DNA from 2 places in the Metabacillus sediminis genome. Region 2 is predicted to be linked to the other one. Evidence: a T-box and tRNA genes for the amino acid it is inferred to sense, from the RefSeq annotation. Region 2 holds a T-box; the other holds one or more tRNA genes.
What was found. A T-box is a leader RNA that pairs with one kind of tRNA and senses whether it is charged. The one in region 2 lies ahead of argS (arginine--tRNA ligase), so its partner is inferred to be a tRNA-Arg.
Positions count from the first base shown of each region.

Region 1: it has a tRNA-Arg gene. The T-box ahead of argS (arginine--tRNA ligase) is inferred to sense a tRNA for this amino acid. The anticodon was not compared.

Region 1 is NZ_CP147407.1:101,049-108,734, forward strand. It holds rRNA gene WCV65_RS00515 (16S ribosomal RNA) at 1-1,337, shown strand, start outside; rRNA gene WCV65_RS00520 (23S ribosomal RNA) at 1,583-4,509, shown strand; rRNA gene rrf (5S ribosomal RNA) at 4,641-4,756, shown strand; tRNA gene WCV65_RS00530 (tRNA-Val) at 4,800-4,875, shown strand; tRNA gene WCV65_RS00535 (tRNA-Thr) at 4,900-4,975, shown strand; tRNA gene WCV65_RS00540 (tRNA-Lys) at 5,012-5,087, shown strand; tRNA gene WCV65_RS00545 (tRNA-Leu) at 5,103-5,184, shown strand; tRNA gene WCV65_RS00550 (tRNA-Gly) at 5,196-5,270, shown strand; tRNA gene WCV65_RS00555 (tRNA-Leu) at 5,281-5,366, shown strand; tRNA gene WCV65_RS00560 (tRNA-Arg) at 5,384-5,460, shown strand; tRNA gene WCV65_RS00565 (tRNA-Pro) at 5,487-5,563, shown strand; tRNA gene WCV65_RS00570 (tRNA-Ala) at 5,578-5,653, shown strand; rRNA gene WCV65_RS00575 (16S ribosomal RNA) at 5,731-7,269, shown strand; rRNA gene WCV65_RS00580 (23S ribosomal RNA) at 7,515-7,686, shown strand, end outside.
Region 2 is NZ_CP147407.1:4,026,761-4,034,446, forward strand. It holds gene WCV65_RS20685 (SNF2 helicase associated domain-containing protein) at 1-564, opposite strand, end outside; gene WCV65_RS20690 (Gfo/Idh/MocA family oxidoreductase) at 643-1,551, shown strand; gene WCV65_RS20695 (DinB family protein) at 1,604-2,071, opposite strand; partial or broken gene WCV65_RS20700 (gluconate permease) at 2,241-2,483, shown strand; gene WCV65_RS20705 (RDD family protein) at 2,714-3,103, shown strand; gene rluF (23S rRNA pseudouridine(2604) synthase RluF) at 3,503-4,210, shown strand; gene WCV65_RS20715 (SprT family zinc-dependent metalloprotease) at 4,260-4,967, opposite strand; gene WCV65_RS20720 (DUF1456 family protein) at 4,982-5,467, opposite strand; T-box leader at 5,632-5,850, shown strand; gene argS (arginine--tRNA ligase) at 5,890-7,686, shown strand, end outside.

The DNA.
Region 1 (7,686 bases), 170 kb from region 2:
TTATGCTGTCACTTACAGATGGGCCCGCGGCGCATTAGCTAGTTGGTGAGGTAATGGCTCACCAAGGCGACGATGCGTAGCCGACCTGAGAGGGTGATCGGCCACACTGGGACTGAGACACGGCCCAGACTCCTACGGGAGGCAGCAGTAGGGAATCTTCCGCAATGGACGAAAGTCTGACGGAGCAACGCCGCGTGAGTGATGAAGGTTTTCGGATCGTAAAGCTCTGTTGTTAGGGAAGAACAAGTGCGGGAGTCACTGCCCGCACCTTGACGGTACCTAACCAGAAAGCCACGGCTAACTACGTGCCAGCAGCCGCGGTAATACGTAGGTGGCAAGCGTTGTCCGGAATTATTGGGCGTAAAGCGCGCGCAGGCGGTCTTTTAAGTCTGATGTGAAAGCCCCCGGCTCAACCGGGGAGGGTCATTGGAAACTGGAGGACTTGAGTACAGAAGAGGAGAGTGGAATTCCACGTGTAGCGGTGAAATGCGTAGAGATGTGGAGGAACACCAGTGGCGAAGGCGACTCTCTGGTCTGTAACTGACGCTGAGGCGCGAAAGCGTGGGGAGCGAACAGGATTAGATACCCTGGTAGTCCACGCCGTAAACGATGAGTGCTAAGTGTTAGAGGGTTTCCGCCCTTTAGTGCTGCAGCTAACGCATTAAGCACTCCGCCTGGGGAGTACGGTCGCAAGACTGAAACTCAAAGGAATTGACGGGGGCCCGCACAAGCGGTGGAGCATGTGGTTTAATTCGAAGCAACGCGAAGAACCTTACCAGGTCTTGACATCCTCTGCCACTTCTAGAGATAGAAGGTTCCCCTTCGGGGGACAGAGTGACAGGTGGTGCATGGTTGTCGTCAGCTCGTGTCGTGAGATGTTGGGTTAAGTCCCGCAACGAGCGCAACCCTTGATCTTAGTTGCCAGCATTCAGTTGGGCACTCTAAGGTGACTGCCGGTGACAAACCGGAGGAAGGTGGGGATGACGTCAAATCATCATGCCCCTTATGACCTGGGCTACACACGTGCTACAATGGATGGTACAAAGGGCTGCAAAACCGCGAGGTTAAGCGAATCCCATAAAACCATTCTCAGTTCGGATTGCAGGCTGCAACTCGCCTGCATGAAGCCGGAATCGCTAGTAATCGCGGATCAGCATGCCGCGGTGAATACGTTCCCGGGCCTTGTACACACCGCCCGTCACACCACGAGAGTTTGCAACACCCGAAGTCGGTGGGGTAACCCGTAAGGGAGCCAGCCGCCTAAGGTGGGGCAGATGATTGGGGTGAAGTCGTAACAAGGTAGCCGTATCGGAAGGTGCGGCTGGATCACCTCCTTTCTAAGGAAGAATTATCAGCACCCATGCGGTGCAGCAATTAACGGACGCACTTCGACTTTGTTTAGTTTTGAGAGATCATTCTCTCTATACACTTGTTCTTTGAAAACTAGATAACGATATGAATGTCAAACATTCACACGAGTAAGCAAATAACCTTACGATTTTCTTCTGCGCTTGCGTAGATAGAGAACATCAAGTCTGAAAACATCTGTTTTCAGCTCTAACGAAGATAACGTCCGTTATCAGGTTAAGTTAGAAAGGGCGCACGGTGGATGCCTTGGCACTAGGAGCCGATGAAGGACGGTACGAACACCGATATGCTTCGGGGAGCTGTAAGTAAGCGTTGATCCGGAGATTTCCGAATGGGGAAACCCGCTGCTCGTAATGGAGCAGCATCCTGATCTGAATACATAGGATCTGGAAGGCAGACCCGGGGAACTGAAACATCTAAGTACCCGGAGGAAGAGAAAGCAATAGCGATTCCCTGAGTAGCGGCGAGCGAAACGGGATTAGCCCAAACCAGAAGGCTTGCCTTCTGGGGTTGTAGGACACTCAACACGGAGTTACAAAGGAACGGGGTAGAAGAAGCGGTCTGGAAAGGCCCGCCAAAGAAGGTAACAGCCCTGTAGTCGAAACTTCGTTCCCTCCTGAGTGGATCCTGAGTACGGCGGGACACGAGAAATCCCGTCGGAAGCAGGGAGGACCATCTCCCAAGGCTAAATACTCCCTAGTGACCGATAGTGAACCAGTACCGTGAGGGAAAGGTGAAAAGCACCCCGGAAGGGGAGTGAAACAGATCCTGAAACCGTGTGCCTACAAGTAGTCAGAGCCCGTTAACGGGTGATGGCGTGCCTTTTGTAGAATGAACCGGCGAGTTACGATTACGTGCAAGGTTAAGTTGAAAAGACGGAGCCGCAGCGAAAGCGAGTCTGAATAGGGCGATTGAGTACGTGGTCGTAGACCCGAAACCAGGTGATCTACCCATGTCCAGGGTGAAGTTCAGGTAACACTGAATGGAGGCCCGAACCCACGCACGTTGAAAAGTGCGGGGATGAGGTGTGGGTAGCGGAGAAATTCCAATCGAACCTGGAGATAGCTGGTTCTCTCCGAAATAGCTTTAGGGCTAGCCTCATAGTGAGAGTCTTGGAGGTAGAGCACTGATTGGACTAGGGGCCCTCATCGGGTTACCGAATTCAGTCAAACTCCGAATGCCAAAGACTTATCTATGGGAGTCAGACTGCGAGTGATAAGATCCGTAGTCGAAAGGGAAACAGCCCAGACCACCAGCTAAGGTCCCCAAGTATCCGTTAAGTGGAAAAGGATGTGGGGTTGCTTAGACAACCAGGATGTTGGCTTAGAAGCAGCCACCATTTAAAGAGTGCGTAATAGCTCACTGGTCGAGTGACCCTGCGCCGAAAATGTACCGGGGCTAAACGGATCACCGAAGCTGTGGACTGTTCTTACGAACAGTGGTAGGAGAGCGTTCTAAGGGCTGAGAAGCCAGACCGGAAGGACTGGTGGAGCGCTTAGAAGTGAGAATGCCGGTATGAGTAGCGAAAGAGGGGTGAGAATCCCCTCCACCGAATGCCTAAGGTTTCCTGAGGAAGGCTCGTCCGCTCAGGGTTAGTCGGGACCTAAGCCGAGGCCGAAAGGCGTAGGCGATGGACAACAGGTTGAGATTCCTGTACCACCTCTTTTCCGTTTGAGCAATGGAGGGACGCAGGAGGATAGGGTAAGCGCGCTGTTGGATATGCGCGTCCAAGCAGGTAGGCTCAAGGGATAGGCAAATCCGTCCCTTGGTTAAGGCTGAGCTGTGATGGCGAGGGAAATGAAGTACCGAAGTTCCTGATTCCACACTGCCTAGAAAAGCTTCTAGCGAGGAAAATGGTGCCCGTACCGCAAACCGACACAGGTAGGCGAGGAGAGAATCCTAAGGTGATCGAGAGAACTCTCGTTAAGGAACTCGGCAAAATGACCCCGTAACTTCGGGAGAAGGGGTGCTCTTTAGGGTGAATAGCCTTGAAGAGCCGCAGTGAATAGGCCCAGGCGACTGTTTAGCAAAAACACAGGTCTCTGCGAAGCCGCAAGGCGAAGTATAGGGGCTGACGCCTGCCCGGTGCTGGAAGGTTAAGAGGAGAGGTTAGCGCAAGCGAAGCTTTGAATTGAAGCCCCAGTAAACGGCGGCCGTAACTATAACGGTCCTAAGGTAGCGAAATTCCTTGTCGGGTAAGTTCCGACCCGCACGAAAGGCGTAACGATCTGGGCACTGTCTCAACGAGAGACTCGGTGAAATTATAGTACCTGTGAAGATGCAGGTTACCCGCGACAGGACGGAAAGACCCCGTGGAGCTTTACTGCAGCCTGATATTGAATTTTGGCACAGCTTGTACAGGATAGGTAGGAGCCTTGGAAACCGGAGCGCCAGCTTCGGTGGAGGCATTGGTGGGATACTACCCTGGCTGTGTTGAACTTCTAACCCGCGGCCCTGATCGGGCCGGGAGACAGTGTCAGGCGGGCAGTTTGACTGGGGCGGTCGCCTCCTAAAATGTAACGGAGGCGCCCAAAGGTTCCCTCAGAATGGTTGGAAATCATTCGCAGAGTGTAAAGGCACAAGGGAGCTTGACTGCGAGACCTACAAGTCGAGCAGGGACGAAAGTCGGGCTTAGTGATCCGGTGGTTCCGCATGGAAGGGCCATCGCTCAACGGATAAAAGCTACCCCGGGGATAACAGGCTTATCTCCCCCAAGAGTCCACATCGACGGGGAGGTTTGGCACCTCGATGTCGGCTCATCGCATCCTGGGGCTGTAGTCGGTCCCAAGGGTTGGGCTGTTCGCCCATTAAAGCGGTACGCGAGCTGGGTTCAGAACGTCGTGAGACAGTTCGGTCCCTATCCGTCGCGGGCGCAGGAAATTTGAGAGGAGCTGTCCTTAGTACGAGAGGACCGGGATGGACGCACCGCTGGTGTACCAGTTGTCTTGCCAAAGGCATCGCTGGGTAGCTATGTGCGGACGGGATAAGTGCTGAAAGCATCTAAGCATGAAGCCCCCCTCAAGATGAGATTTCCCATCGCAAGAGTAAGACCCCTGAAAGATGATCAGGTTGATAGGTTCGAGGTGGAAGCGTGGTGACACGTGCAGCTGACGAATACTAATCGGTCGAGGACTTAACCTTTATTCAAGTAAGGCTGCTTCACTCGTGCAGCAATCGTTATCTAGTTTTGAAAGAGCAAAAAAAGATTAAAAAATATCTTGATTTCTTCTGAAATCATAGTATAATAAATCTTGTCGCTTTTTTAGAATATGTCTGGTGACTATGGCAAAGAGGTCACACCCGTTCCCATACCGAACACGGAAGTTAAGCTCTTTAGCGCCGATGGTAGTTGGGGGTTTCCCCCTGTGAGAGTAGGACGCCGCCAGGCATATACATATGATGTTAAAGCTTTAGCCAGCTTTAACACTTTCGGAGGATTAGCTCAGCTGGGAGAGCATCTGCCTTACAAGCAGAGGGTCGGCGGTTCGATCCCGTCATCCTCCACCATTTATTTTACTCGTAAAATTATATGCCGGTGTAGCTCAATTGGTAGAGCAACTGACTTGTAATCAGTAGGTTGGGGGTTCAAGTCCTCTTGCCGGCACCACTTTCTTGGTAGCAGCATTTATGCTCTATTAAAAGAGAGCCATTAGCTCAGTCGGTAGAGCATCTGACTTTTAATCAGAGGGTCGAAGGTTCGAGTCCTTCATGGCTCACCATTTACATTTTAATATGCGGGTGTGGCGGAATTGGCAGACGCACTAGACTTAGGATCTAGCGCCTTATGGCGTGGGGGTTCGACTCCCTTCACCCGCATCTTTACAATTGCGGAAGTAGTTCAGTGGTAGAACACCACCTTGCCAAGGTGGGGGTCGCGGGTTCGAATCCCGTCTTCCGCTCCAATCCCATGACGCCGGGGTGGCGGAATTGGCAGACGCACAGGACTTAAAATCCTGCGGTAGGTGACTACCGTACCGGTTCGATCCCGGTCCTCGGCACTTGAGAATCATATATTGCGCCCGTAGCTCAATTGGATAGAGCATTTGACTACGAATCAAAAGGTTAGAGGTTCGAGTCCTCTCGGGCGCGCCATAATTTCATTATACTCAATTAAGGCTCGGGAAGTAGCTCAGCTTGGTAGAGCACTTGGTTTGGGACCAAGGGGTCGCAGGTTCGAATCCTGTCTTCCCGACCATTTCCTTAAACGATGGGGCCTTAGCTCAGCTGGGAGAGCGCCTGCCTTGCACGCAGGAGGTCAGCGGTTCGATCCCGCTAGGCTCCACCATTATATGATCTTTGAAAACTAAACAAATCGAAGTGCCAACGTTAATTTAAGCAACAAACAAGAGCTAGTCAAACTACTTTTTGGAGAGTTTGATCCTGGCTCAGGACGAACGCTGGCGGCGTGCCTAATACATGCAAGTCGAGCGGACCTCTTCGGAGGTCAGCGGCGGACGGGTGAGTAACACGTGGGCAACCTGCCTGTAAGACTGGGATAACTCCGGGAAACCGGAGCTAATACCGGATAACTTTTCGAACCGCATGGTTCGGAGATAAAAGACGGTTATGCTGTCACTTACAGATGGGCCCGCGGCGCATTAGCTAGTTGGTGAGGTAATGGCTCACCAAGGCGACGATGCGTAGCCGACCTGAGAGGGTGATCGGCCACACTGGGACTGAGACACGGCCCAGACTCCTACGGGAGGCAGCAGTAGGGAATCTTCCGCAATGGACGAAAGTCTGACGGAGCAACGCCGCGTGAGTGATGAAGGTTTTCGGATCGTAAAGCTCTGTTGTTAGGGAAGAACAAGTGCGGGAGTCACTGCCCGCACCTTGACGGTACCTAACCAGAAAGCCACGGCTAACTACGTGCCAGCAGCCGCGGTAATACGTAGGTGGCAAGCGTTGTCCGGAATTATTGGGCGTAAAGCGCGCGCAGGCGGTCTTTTAAGTCTGATGTGAAAGCCCCCGGCTCAACCGGGGAGGGTCATTGGAAACTGGAGGACTTGAGTACAGAAGAGGAGAGTGGAATTCCACGTGTAGCGGTGAAATGCGTAGAGATGTGGAGGAACACCAGTGGCGAAGGCGACTCTCTGGTCTGTAACTGACGCTGAGGCGCGAAAGCGTGGGGAGCGAACAGGATTAGATACCCTGGTAGTCCACGCCGTAAACGATGAGTGCTAAGTGTTAGAGGGTTTCCGCCCTTTAGTGCTGCAGCTAACGCATTAAGCACTCCGCCTGGGGAGTACGGTCGCAAGACTGAAACTCAAAGGAATTGACGGGGGCCCGCACAAGCGGTGGAGCATGTGGTTTAATTCGAAGCAACGCGAAGAACCTTACCAGGTCTTGACATCCTCTGCCACTTCTAGAGATAGAAGGTTCCCCTTCGGGGGACAGAGTGACAGGTGGTGCATGGTTGTCGTCAGCTCGTGTCGTGAGATGTTGGGTTAAGTCCCGCAACGAGCGCAACCCTTGATCTTAGTTGCCAGCATTCAGTTGGGCACTCTAAGGTGACTGCCGGTGACAAACCGGAGGAAGGTGGGGATGACGTCAAATCATCATGCCCCTTATGACCTGGGCTACACACGTGCTACAATGGATGGTACAAAGGGCTGCAAAACCGCGAGGTTAAGCGAATCCCATAAAACCATTCTCAGTTCGGATTGCAGGCTGCAACTCGCCTGCATGAAGCCGGAATCGCTAGTAATCGCGGATCAGCATGCCGCGGTGAATACGTTCCCGGGCCTTGTACACACCGCCCGTCACACCACGAGAGTTTGCAACACCCGAAGTCGGTGGGGTAACCCGTAAGGGAGCCAGCCGCCTAAGGTGGGGCAGATGATTGGGGTGAAGTCGTAACAAGGTAGCCGTATCGGAAGGTGCGGCTGGATCACCTCCTTTCTAAGGAAGAATTATCAGCACCCATGCGGTGCAGCAATTAACGGACGCACTTCGACTTTGTTTAGTTTTGAGAGATCATTCTCTCTATACACTTGTTCTTTGAAAACTAGATAACGATATGAATGTCAAACATTCACACGAGTAAGCAAATAACCTTACGATTTTCTTCTGCGCTTGCGTAGATAGAGAACATCAAGTCTGAAAACATCTGTTTTCAGCTCTAACGAAGATAACGTCTGTTATCAGGTTAAGTTAGAAAGGGCGCACGGTGGATGCCTTGGCACTAGGAGCCGATGAAGGACGGTACGAACACCGATATGCTTCGGGGAGCTGTAAGTAAGCGTTGATCCGGAGATTTCCGAATGGGGAAACCCGCTGCTCGTAATGGAGCAGCATCCTGATCTGAATACATAGGAT
Region 2 (7,686 bases):
GAAGGGCTGTCCGCTTATGATGTTTTCCAGAAAGGCCTTCATCTTCCGGACTTTTACCGATTCAACAGTGAGTTCCAGTGCAAGCAGAAGCTCACCGTCTTCCCTTTGAACCGGCTTGCACGTAAACACCGCATTCAGTACGGTGCGATTTTCAAAGTAGTTCTGCTCCCCTGTTTTACGGTTTTGCCGGTCCTTGAAGGCCGTCAGCAATTCCTCCGTCAAGGCATAGTCAGGAACGGCGGGTGCCTCTCCCTCCGCTTGGATCTCAGGAACCGTCCCGATTGTCTGATGTTCATCAATCGTCAGCAAGACCGCCGCTATGTGCTGGCATTGCTGCTTAAAGGAAATAAGCTTCGGACAGCTGCATGCTGCATGGAACGTACCATCAGGTTCCACCGTGACCGAAACGCGGAAATCCTCCGTACTCTGAACGGTCGCGTGACAGCCATTCTCGCGGTACTCCTGGAACTTCACTTTATTGGAACGGCGCAAGGAATCTCCGCTCTTAAGGGAGACCTGTCCGCACAGTTTTTCGATAATTTTTTTGTTTAGCTCTATTTTCAAAGCAAAGGCTCCTTAAAGAAAGATTTCAATCGTGCATGCTATACTTTACCTACCATTTTAACAGAGGAGGAAAGAAAGATGAGGATGGGAATCATCGGACTTGGCGACATCGCCAAAAAAGCGTACCTGCCCGTGCTATCGGAAAGAAAAGATCTAGAGCTTGTGCTTTGTACGAGGAATCAGGACACGCTGCAGCATCTTGCCCAGGTCTACAGACATGCGGAAACGGCTCAGACAGTGGACGAACTGCTGACTAAGAACATCGATGCCGCTATTGTCAGTACTGCGACAGAAGCGCACGTAGAGACGGCGGAAAAGCTGCTAGAAAACGGAATCAGCGTCTACATAGACAAGCCTGTATCTTTGGATTTCAGCGAAACAAAAAGAATCGCAGAGCTCGCTGAAAAAAGCGGCAAGATCGCGATGACCGGCTTCAACAGAAGATTCATCCCCCGTGTCAAAGAGCTGAAAGAACACGGCAAAGCAAGCCTGATTTTGATGCAGAAAAATCGGTTTGCCTCCCCTGATCATGTCCGAAGATTTGTCGTAGAGGACTTTATCCATGTGGTCGATACCCTCCGGTTCCTGATGGGGACAGAGGTAAAGGATGTAAAAACAGAGTTCATGGAAAATGAAGGTCTTCTGGATCACATCATCGTTCAGCTGATTGGAGACGGCTGCACGGCGATCGGAATCATGAACCGAAATGGCGGCGTGACGGAAGAAATCATTGAATACTCGGCCGGCCGGCATAAATATATAGTAAACAGTCTTGTCGAAACGACCCATTTCCATAATAAAAACATCAGCGTGACGAAGTTTGGTGACTGGGAGCCGACTCTGTTCAAGCGGGGATTCTATCAGATTATGGATCATTTTATTGAATGTGTGCGGGAAAATCGTGTTCCGAATCCTTCCATTAAGGATTCACTCATTACCCATGAGATTTGCGAGAGAATTGTGAGACAGATTGATTCGCAAGCCTAATTCAAAGCATTTAAAAGAAGCAGGCCAATAAAGACCGGTCTGCTTCTTTTGCTTACAAACTCAAATCAACATAAAATGGCGGTTCCGCGCCGAGAATGCGGGCATACAGAATCAATTGTCCTTTATGATGCGCCTCGTGGCCAATCAGACGGTAGAGCATATCTTCAGTCGGTTCCGTCAGTTTAAAGAGATCAATGGTTGTTTCGCTGTTTAAATCTTCATCTGTAAGCGACGCGAGGATCTCTTCATGTACGTTTGTGAGCTCTTCTAAAAGCTTGCGGGCTTCCGATAGTGTTTCCGGAACAGGAGGGATATCCATTTCCCGCCCCTCGATTGGAGCCAGGAAGAACTCCGGAGTCCAGGCGAGGTGATGGACGAGTTCGATCACCGTCATCCCTTCCTTCCAAGGACGCCACGAACCGCTTGATTCAGGGAATACCGCTGCGAGTTGGATCAAAGCATTTCGATGCATTTTCCAGCGTTTCATCGCTTTCTGAGCTGATATTCGTTCATCGGACATCATAATTCCTCCCTTTAAAAAAGTTTTGCCATCAAGGCATTATTTTGTTTTACCCCTTAACCTCGAAAATCCTTCTCACCTTCACCCACCCGTTCGCCGTCCACCCGATAAATTTACCATACTCCGTTATCATTTACTCATCACATACTTGTGCAGTTAAATAAAGCCCCTTACAACGGCAGGATTAGTCATCCCTCTGCTTGGCCAAACAGACGTGAACCTTGCATTGGTCGTTCTTGCAACCGGAGCGGGAAGCTTGATTGCGTCCCACGTAAATGACGCTGGATTCTAGATGTTCAAGTAATACTTTGGATTAACGATGAAAGAAACATTCGCAACGTGGACACTGCTTGAGACCATTATCTCTGTTTCGGGGCTGGTGTTTATCCTGCTGCTGAGTTTGGTGGTTTGACCTTGTGATATAAAAAAAGAGCATCCATACTTTTTATGGGTGCTCTTTTTTAGTTCCTCAAGCATTTGTTTTTTGCTGTTTCTTTGTTCTTATGATACACAGGTGGATGAGGTTGATGGCGGCTCCAGGCGGTGGGCCTCTTCTGCGTTAGCGTCCAGACAGAATGAAACTTAATGACTGGAAATTCGTATACTTACTGGACAAACAAAAGAATTAGAGGAGGAACATTGGTGAATTCCATAACGAAAAAACGAACAAAAGCGTTTCTAATCGACTTGGCCATTTCAAGCGCTGTAACGGCTGGTGTTGAGTATTTACTGCGGAAAAAAGTGAAAAGTGAAGCCGTACATGCTTTGATAACACCGACCATTGTAATGTGGACACTTGAGTACGCACAGATGCGCCAAAGAGGCCAAACCATTGGTTATAAAAAAATGGGACTGGCACTTGAGAATGAGGATGGTTCAGAACTGACATCCCGTCAAATCATTAAGCGAATGGGATACAGGGATACAGTGAGTACTTTAGATTACTTAAAAAGCCGTAATACGTTCGAAGACAAAGAAGGAGCAATCCTTCCACATGACCGCTTTTCAGGTACAGTAGTAAAAGAACGTTAAAACGGGAAAATACTCCTATTAGTGAAGGTGCCAGTCCCATCATGCTTCACCGTATCAGGGGACAGAGGCTTGATGTTCTGATCCCTTATGTACCAACGGTTTGAACGGTTAGTGCCAGAGCTTTATTACAGTAAAATTCTGGGGGACTGGCACCGTGCCAGTCCCCTTATCCTTCACCGCATCGGGGGACAGAGACTCAACGCTTTGAGCCCTTATGTATCAACGGTTTGAATGGCTGGTGCCAAAGCTTTAATACGGTAAAATTCTGGGGGACAGGCACCTCGCTCGGCCGCACACTTATGGCACCTTTCCCGCATTAAGTTCGTCTAAGCTCTTGAGAATACACAGACAGTTGAGGTATTCTTAAACGTATAATTCAAACTTAAGGCTGTGATAAACATGCGTATTAATAAATTCATCAGCGAATCTGGCAAGGCGTCCAGACGGGGTGCAGACAGGCTGATTGAAGAAGGCCGGGTCATGATCAATGGCAAGAAAGCGAAAATTGGGGACAGGGTTGAGCCCGGGGACGATGTCCGGGTAAGCGGAGACCAGATCCAGGTGTCCAGAAACAATGTGTATATCGCTTTAAATAAACCGATCGGCATCACCAGCACCACTGAAAAAAATGTAAAGGGCAACATTGTGGATTTGGTCAATCACCCTTTAAGAATTTATAATGTTGGACGTCTGGATAAGGAATCCGAAGGCTTGATTCTTTTGACAAATGATGGGGATATCGTGAACGAAATTCTGCGTGCTGAAAACGAGCATGAAAAAGAATACATCGTTTCCGTGGACAAGCCGATTACTCCGGAGTTTATAGAAAAGATGGCAAGCGGTGTGAAAATTTTAGGAACGAAAACACTTCCGTGTGAAGTGGAGCAACTTTCAAAATTTGACTTTAAAATCATCCTGAAGCAGGGATTGAACCGCCAAATCCGCCGGATGTGCGAAGAGCTCGGCTACGAGGTTTTCAGGCTGCAGAGGGTCCGGATCATGAATATCCATTTAGGAAACCTTCCCCCTGGACAATGGAGAGATCTATCGAAAAAAGAAAAAAATCAGTTATTCAGTGAATTAAATTACTACCCGAAAGAATGGTAACCAAAAAGGATGAGCCAAGCTAGAAACAGCTTGGACTCATCCTTTTTTTTTAGACCGTCATTTTCCAGCTGGACCGTGCCAGCCAGCCTTCATCTTCCTTATAGTCCGGAATCATTTTCCCAACAAGACGCCAAAAGGAGCGGTCATGATTAAGATGGACCATGTGGCACATTTCGTGAACGACCACGTAGTCGATCACTCTCGGCGGCGCCATTGCGAGCCGCCAGTTAAAGGTTAACCGCAGCTCCGAATCACACGTTCCCCAAGTCGTTTTACTATCCGTAATGCGGATGGAACGGGGCTTTGTTTTGAAGTGCTTTTGATGAGCGGTGATCCGCTTTTCCACCAAAGCCTTGCACTGCTGATAATAAAACCGTTTTAACGCCTGTTTTATTTTTTCATCCTCGAGCTGGCTCATGACTACTTGCAGCTCTTCCCCTTTAAAGAGGACATGATCCTGCTCCGCCTGCAGATCATGATGAATCTTTAAGGAGTAGACTTTTCCTAAATAAAGAAAGCTCTCTCCCTGCTCATACATCTTCACCTGAGGACCCAGCAGACGTTCCTTGTTTTCTTTTACTTTTTGCTGAATCCGATTCCAGTTTTCCTCCACTACTCTCAGCACGGATTCGTCCGGAGTGCCTTTTGGGGCCTGGATTTCCACATTTCCATAACCATCTACATAAATGCCTATGGTCGAACGCTTTTTGTATCGGACGTCAAAGCTTATCGTTTCACCTGAATACGTATGAATCATGTTTTCCGCCGTTCCTATCCTCGATATTTAACCGCTAATCCTTTTAAGAAATTACGGGCATATTTATCTCCGCATTCTTTATAGTTTTTGTGGCCTTCTTTCCTTAACAAGGCGCCAAGTTCACCCTTTGTTACCGTGACTCCGGCAAGTTCTAACACCTCAAGCATATCCTCCGCTGTTAAGGATAAAGCGATTTTCACCTTTTTTAACAGGACATTATTGGGATGTATGAGTGTCATTTCAGGTTTTTCAGGCTGTCCTTGCTGATTTTCCTGCTTTCCTCTTTTAAACACAATAAGGCCGTTTAAAAATGACTCGAACATGAACGGACTGCACGGGATGTGATTGTCATCATCCTCTTCATCACTCGATTTAGTAAGGATTTTGCCAATATCTTCTCTCGCAAATTCAATGCCGCCGTATCCAAAGATCTCTTCCACCTCAGAATTTCTCAAATCAAGTGCATATCGTAAACGTATTAAGCGATCATTATTATCCATATTGTTCGTTATCTCCTGTTAATTGACTGCTTTCGGAACAGTCAATCGCGTATTTTCATTCTTAAAACATTAGTCTAACACGATGAAAGTCAGTTTTATATAGAGGTCCTCACGAAACAGGATTGACATTTTCTTCAATTTGGATATACTGTTACAAAACATATCGAAATTCAAGGACTGGGAGAGTATCTGTTAACTGACGTCAAAGCGAGCCGGGGCGGTGAAAGCCGGTACTGCGTTAACAGGGAAACGGACCCACGAGAATGGCTTCTGAACGCTTATAGTAGGAGGCCACGGCTAAAAACCGTTATTTTGCTAAAGTGGTTAAACAGATGTTTAACAACAAGAGTGGTACCGCGAATGCTTAAGCCTTCGTCTCTTTTACAGAGACGGAGGCTTTTCTATTTTGAAGGAGGGATCAAATGATTAGCCAAGTAATTGCAGGCAGCATGGAAAATGCGGTTAAAAGTCTTTTTACAGAGCTCGGTCTCGTCTATACCGAGGATCTAAAGATTCACATTGAGCAGCCTGCCAATCTGGAGCATGGAGATTATTCCACTAATATTGCGATGCAGCTCGCTAAATCCCTGCGCAAAGCGCCGATTGTCATTGCCGGGATACTAAAAGATAAGCTGGAGGAGGGCGGCAGCGCAAATCACCTGGTGAGCAAAATTGACATTGCACCCCCGGGATTTATCAATCTGTATATAGATTGGAAACAATGGGCTAAAGAAGAATTCGCCCTGCCTATGAATACAGGTGAAAAGGCCGTGATTGAGCATACATCCATCAATCCGAACAAGTCCGCACATATCGGCCATCTGAGAAATTCATGCATTGGCGATGTCCTCGTCCGCCTTTTGAAAAGAACCGGATACGATGTCGAGGTGCACAACTATATTGATGACTTAGGAAATCAGCTGGCAGATACGGTTGTAGGCATTTTGAACATCGCTGAGAAAAAGGAGCACTCCCGTTTTGGAGACTTTTGCTGGGATATCTACTCGAAGGTCAATAAAGAGTACGAAAAGAATCCGCCTCTGCTGGAACAGCGGACGAACATTCTGCACGCCATTGAAGAAGGAAAGGATAATCTATCGTGGGTCGGTTCCCTTGTTGCTGAGCGGATTGTCCGTGAGCATCTTGAAGAAATGAATGAATTCGGCATAGGCTATGACCTGCTCGTGTGGGAAAGCAATATTGTGAGGGAGGGATTTTGGGCTTCCGCGTTCCAATTGCTGAAACAAACAGAGCAATTTCACCGTGAAACGTCCGGCAAGCTTGAGGGGTGCTGGGTTTTAAAGCAGCCTTCCTCTGAAAGTGAAGCGCCTGATTCCGAACATAGCCTCGACAAAGTTTTGGTTCGTTCGAACGGAATTTTGACGTACACCGCGAAGGATATCGCCTACCATCTATGGAAATTCGGTTTGCTTGAGAACGATTTTTTGTATAAGCGCTTTACAGAAGAGCTTTGGACGACGAGCTCCAATGGAACCCGTTCATCCTATGGGAAGGCCGATCTTGTCATCAATGTCATCGATTATCGCCAGGAATATCCGCAGGCGATGGTCAAGCAGGCGCTCGAAATTCTTGGGTATGCAGAACAAGCCGAAAAGCTCCGTCATGTAAGCTACGGCGTGGTGTCCCTAAGTCCCCGTGCTGCCAAGGAGCTCGGCATCGACACCTCCAACGGCAAAGCATCGTATGCGATGTCAGGCAGACAGGGAATCGGCATCAAAATAGCTGAGTTGCTGGACCGGATGGAAAGCATCATCGACCAGACCCGTTCAGAGAAAAACGGGCTCTCAAGCAGAACAATTGCCGCGGCATCCATCCGCTACTACCTGCTTCGCTTCAGCCTGCTGACCGAGGTCGTCTTTGACATCCAGCAAGCCACCGAGGTAACCGGAAATACAGGCGTCTACTTAATGTACTCCCACGCCCGGGCAGCGAGCGTTTTAGCGAAAGCCGGAGCAGAGATCAACATAAAACCAAGCGAAATCAGCCATCTGGAAAAAGCAGAATATGCCTTAATCCGCCACATTGCGGGATGGCCGGATACGCTGAAATCAGCCTTCAGCGAGCTTGCACCAAGCATCATCTGCACCTATACTCATGAACTCGCCACCCTCTTCAACAACTTCTACGCCGCCTGCCCGATCATGAAAGCGACCGATGAGAAAAAAGCCTTAAGACTATGGCTTACCGCTCAATTTAAA